Regions from separate parts of the Paenibacillus wenxiniae genome, predicted to be linked through region 2. Evidence: a T-box and tRNA genes for the amino acid it is inferred to sense, from the RefSeq annotation. Region 2 holds a T-box; the other holds one or more tRNA genes.

Region 1 (2,210 bases), on a different contig from region 2:
ACCAAGCTTTGCTACACCATACGCCCCTACAAAAATCGGTAGCCAGGATCAATTTATCAAAGTCGCTGCGGCTGACGGCGCCGATAGCGTCAACTTGCTCTACAAGCACATGATCGTATCCGCCGCAGCCCGCGACAATAGCGGCGGTGATTTCGGTAAAGGTGGCACCAAAGTACAACTTGCCAACGGCGCAGCCGGCACGTACTATGCTGCTACCGCGACAGAGAGCGCTTCACTTGCATTTGAATTAGATGGCAACTACTTCACACTGCGCACACTGGACGGTTCGCTGACTAAGGATCAACTGGTGGCTGTAGCAGGTTCGGTGAGCAAGCTGTAATTGGTAAGGAATTGTAAGTGGAGTGCTTGTAAGTTGAAACAATTGAATACGGAAAAATGAATGCGGCAATAGCATAGAAATAGTGAAACTATCGGCTTGCAGGGTAGATGGGTGATTAGTGTCTCGAAGATAGCAAGCAGTAGCTAACTGTTCTGTAGTAAGTTAAATGTGTACTAGTTTGAACGTAATATGAAAAGCGGCAGGATGCGATTCCTGCCGCTTTTAGTATTTATTTAATGATATGATTAGATTCTTGTTTGGATATAGATGTTTAAATGTTAGGTAGCATGCAGATAATATCTGGAAGTAAGCCTGCATACTTTTTATCGGCTCCACCCCTATAAGGAGAGCGAGTTATTTATTACTTGACGCACCTTGCAGGATTTGATATATTAAATCTTGTTCTTGTAATATGACCTGTTAGCTCAGCGGGAGAGCACTATCTTGACAGGGTAGGGGTCAGTGGTTCGATCCCACTACAGGTCATCAACGAAAGCCCTTGAGAAATCAAGGGCTTTTTTGTTTTTCACTACACTAATGCACAAAACTAAAAATTGAATACACATATCCAACTGCACAATGCACTTGTCGCACTGTTTATCATTTTAAGTCGAATCATTACAGCTGCTATCGCTTGAAAAGCAAGCTGCATTCTTTTCCTTCTATGTATCGGTATATAGATATTGAAAAACACTAAATTATTTAATTTATTTGCTTACCTACAGCAGGAAAAGAAAAACAAAGAACGAATACAATAAAGAAATCGTATCCAATTTCACTCTGGACGCATCTGCCTTGATTCTCATATATGAATAGTTACTTACCTGGAAGGTAAGATGTCTGCTATACACGATCGATTTTATTCGAATGAAAAGGAGGGGCGATCATGAGACGGATTCTGTCGCTTATTTTGTTCCCGTTGATTTTTGTTTGCATCATTTTGTTCCCGATCATTACACTTGTAAAAACACTGATACTGGCACTACGCGATGTACCGATGCTTATCATTGTATTTGTCGTGCTGTTGTTTGTGTTGTTCCGTGTGGGTGCACATATGTATCACACTAGCAAAATGCGTCCAACGAACCGTTAATAATTGATTCGTAAAGCAAGATTTTAAAAAGCAACGCTACTAACGCTAAGCCGCCGAATGGATACAGCTACATGTATCCCGGTTTGGAGTTACTAGCGTTCTTTTTATGAGCGCTATTTATTATGAACGAAGGTCGTCACGAACGAATATAAAGGTCACGAACGAATATAAGGAGGGGAAAGGATTGACTGAGCCAGCCTACGCCTATATTGATCGGTCAGTGCTGCATGTATTTCATGTACTGGCTGATTATAAAGCGGCGTGTCTGCATGCGAGTGGACGTGTGGTGGAATATAGAGGCGAGCATGAATACGGTTATCCCATGATAGACGGCGAGCCGTTAATTATATACACGAAAACGATGAAAGAGAAAAATAAGCGCAGCATTCCGCCGTACATTAGTGCAGCTATTGATGCGTTGAAGTAGTGATCAGACTAAAGCAGCAGATGCAGGCGAAGCAAATGGCGTATGACGGCGTTGCTGCGAACAATGCATGCAACGGACGGGGAGGCTGCACAGCTCTGTACAAGCCTACTCTATTCATCTCCATACTCACAAATAACCTTCCGCTGGCAGGAGCTTTTTACTTTGTGTATAATAGAGCTTTGAAAATGAGCAAACAAGAGGAGGCCCATAATGGCTCAACGTTATCGTATTACCCGAGACAATCAGCAAATTGATGATGCACAAAAGCCGATTACGCTGGAGGAATGCAAAGCGTATTTTGATACTCAGCCTGATATGGAATATACATCGGTGTTTACGGTAAAAGGAGA
Region 2 (2,210 bases):
CGCCAATGCTGTAGCTGCCTATTACGAACGGACAGATCAACACTGTGCCGTGCGCCATGTCCATCGACTGGATGAAGATACGACCGGCCCTGTATTATATGCTAAAAATGAACTTGCCCTTTATTTGCTCGATGAACAGATGCGCAATAAATCGATCCATCGCCGTTATATCGCGCTTGTGCATGGTAAAGTGAATGAACGCCTTAAAGTCATCAACGAACCGATCGGTAAAGATCGCCATCACAAACAACGCCGCCGCGTCTCACCGGGTGGACAATCAGCGATTACTCATGTCGAATGCGTGCGTACAACGCCAACCGCCAGTCTGGTTCGCTTAGAGCTGGAAACCGGACGCACACACCAGATCCGAGTCCATATGAGCCATGTCGGACATCCACTGATCGGCGACACTCTGTATGGCGGCAAATCGAATTTGCTTCCACGTCAGGCACTACACGGCGAACAACTCGGCTTTATCCACCCGTGGACAGGCGAACAATTAAGCATCAACGATCCGTGGCCTGCTGATCTGGAAAAAGCAGCAACGGTGTTGAAGCTACTGTAGAGGAAAGTGGCTAAATCTACTGTGTTCATCTAGGCATGTAGTTTCTGGTGAGAATTAATTAAAGAAACAAACCACTTGACTATGTTCTGTGCTGTTATACTCACCTATGTCAGCTTTATATTGACTTTCCACGGTGACCAAGTTATGATGTTGAGTGAAATTATTGCACCATACAGCTTGATCAATCGTACAGACTATGAACGGGAATAGTAGATGTTATCGGCCTCTAGAGAGTGGGACTGCTGCGCTGAAAGGTTCCGCAGGATACGAGACGTCGAAGTCGCCCGGAAGTCGTTTATTTGAACACCGTCCTTGTTCCTGCATAGTCAATCGGCTGGCAGCAGACGGAACTAGAATAAACCGGTAGCAGCCGTTATCTGCCTTCGAGTGTCGTTACCACGCACATAGCGATCCAGCTGGATCACGCTATGACTGCATCGCCCTTCAGCAGGTAACGAAACAAAGGTGGTACCACGAGAGCAATGCCTTTCGTCCTTTGAGACGAAGGGCTTTTTTTATTTTATGCGCCAAAAGGGTATCGGCGCATGCTTGTTCACATGATAATGAATGAAACTTGATGGAGGGATTTGCATGACAGAGACGAACAATACGGCAACAACTGCAATGCCAACGACGTATGAACCCAAATCGGCTGAGCGCAAATGGTACGATTACTGGATGGAAAATGAGTTTTTCAAAGCGGGTCAACGCCCGGACGCAACACCATATACCATTGTGATTCCACCACCAAACGTAACCGGTATGCTGCATATCGGTCATGCGCTTGATTTTACACTGCAAGATATTATGATTCGTACAAAACGCATGCAAGGCTATGATGCACTCTGGCTGCCAGGCTCTGACCACGCTGGGATTGCAACACAGACGAAAGTCGAACAAAATCTGCGTGCTGAAGGCATCACACGCCATGATCTGGGACGCGAAAAATTCCTCGAAAAAGTATGGGAATGGAAAGATAAATACGCTGAAACGATCCATGAGCAATGGGCGAAAATGGGCTTCTCGCTGGATTACTCTCGTGAACGTTTTACACTTGATGAAGGTTTGTCCAAAGCGGTTCGCCACGTATTCGTAACCTTGTATGAAAAAGGACTAATCTATCGCGGTAAACGCATCATCAATTGGGACCCGCAAGCACGTACAGCGCTGTCTGACATTGAAGTGGAATACAAAGAAGTAAATGGTCATCTGTACCATCTGGAATATCCGCTCCAGGACGGCAGTGGCTCAATTATCGTAGCAACAACTCGTCCAGAAACGATGCTGGGCGATACAGCGGTTGCGGTTCATCCGAAAGATGAGCGTTATAGCGCTATGATCGGCAAAATGCTCGTACTACCGATTACAGGCCGCGAAATTCCGGTAATTGCCGACGATTATGTAGATCGCGAATTTGGTAGCGGTGCGGTAAAAATTACCCCTGCTCATGATCCAAATGACTTTGAAATGGGTCAACGTCATGATCTGCCACAGATCGTTGTAATGGACGAAGGTGGCATCATGAACGAAAATGCTGACAAATATCAGGGCATGGATCGCAGCGATGCACGTAAGCAACTCGTCAAAGATTTGCAAGAAGCAGGCGTACTGATCAAAATCGAAGACCATCTGCATCAAGTAGGTC

Evidence for each region. A T-box is a leader RNA that pairs with one kind of tRNA and senses whether it is charged. The one in region 2 lies ahead of AAHF22_RS13710 (valine--tRNA ligase), so its partner is inferred to be a tRNA-Val.
Region 1: it encodes a tRNA-Val, which carries the amino acid that the T-box ahead of AAHF22_RS13710 (valine--tRNA ligase) is inferred to sense. The anticodon was not compared.

The regions. Positions count from the first base shown of each region.
Region 1 is NZ_JBCGUH010000027.1:10,103-12,312, forward strand. Features, by position in the region: gene AAHF22_RS23180 (stalk domain-containing protein) at 1-340, shown strand, start outside; tRNA gene AAHF22_RS23185 (tRNA-Val) at 755-826, shown strand; gene AAHF22_RS23190 (hypothetical protein) at 1,227-1,433, shown strand; gene AAHF22_RS23195 (hypothetical protein) at 1,618-1,860, shown strand; gene AAHF22_RS23200 (hypothetical protein) at 2,071-2,210, shown strand, end outside.
Region 2 is NZ_JBCGUH010000006.1:324,729-326,938, forward strand. Features, by position in the region: gene AAHF22_RS13705 (RluA family pseudouridine synthase) at 1-565, shown strand, start outside; T-box leader at 753-1,065, shown strand; gene AAHF22_RS13710 (valine--tRNA ligase) at 1,157-2,210, shown strand, end outside.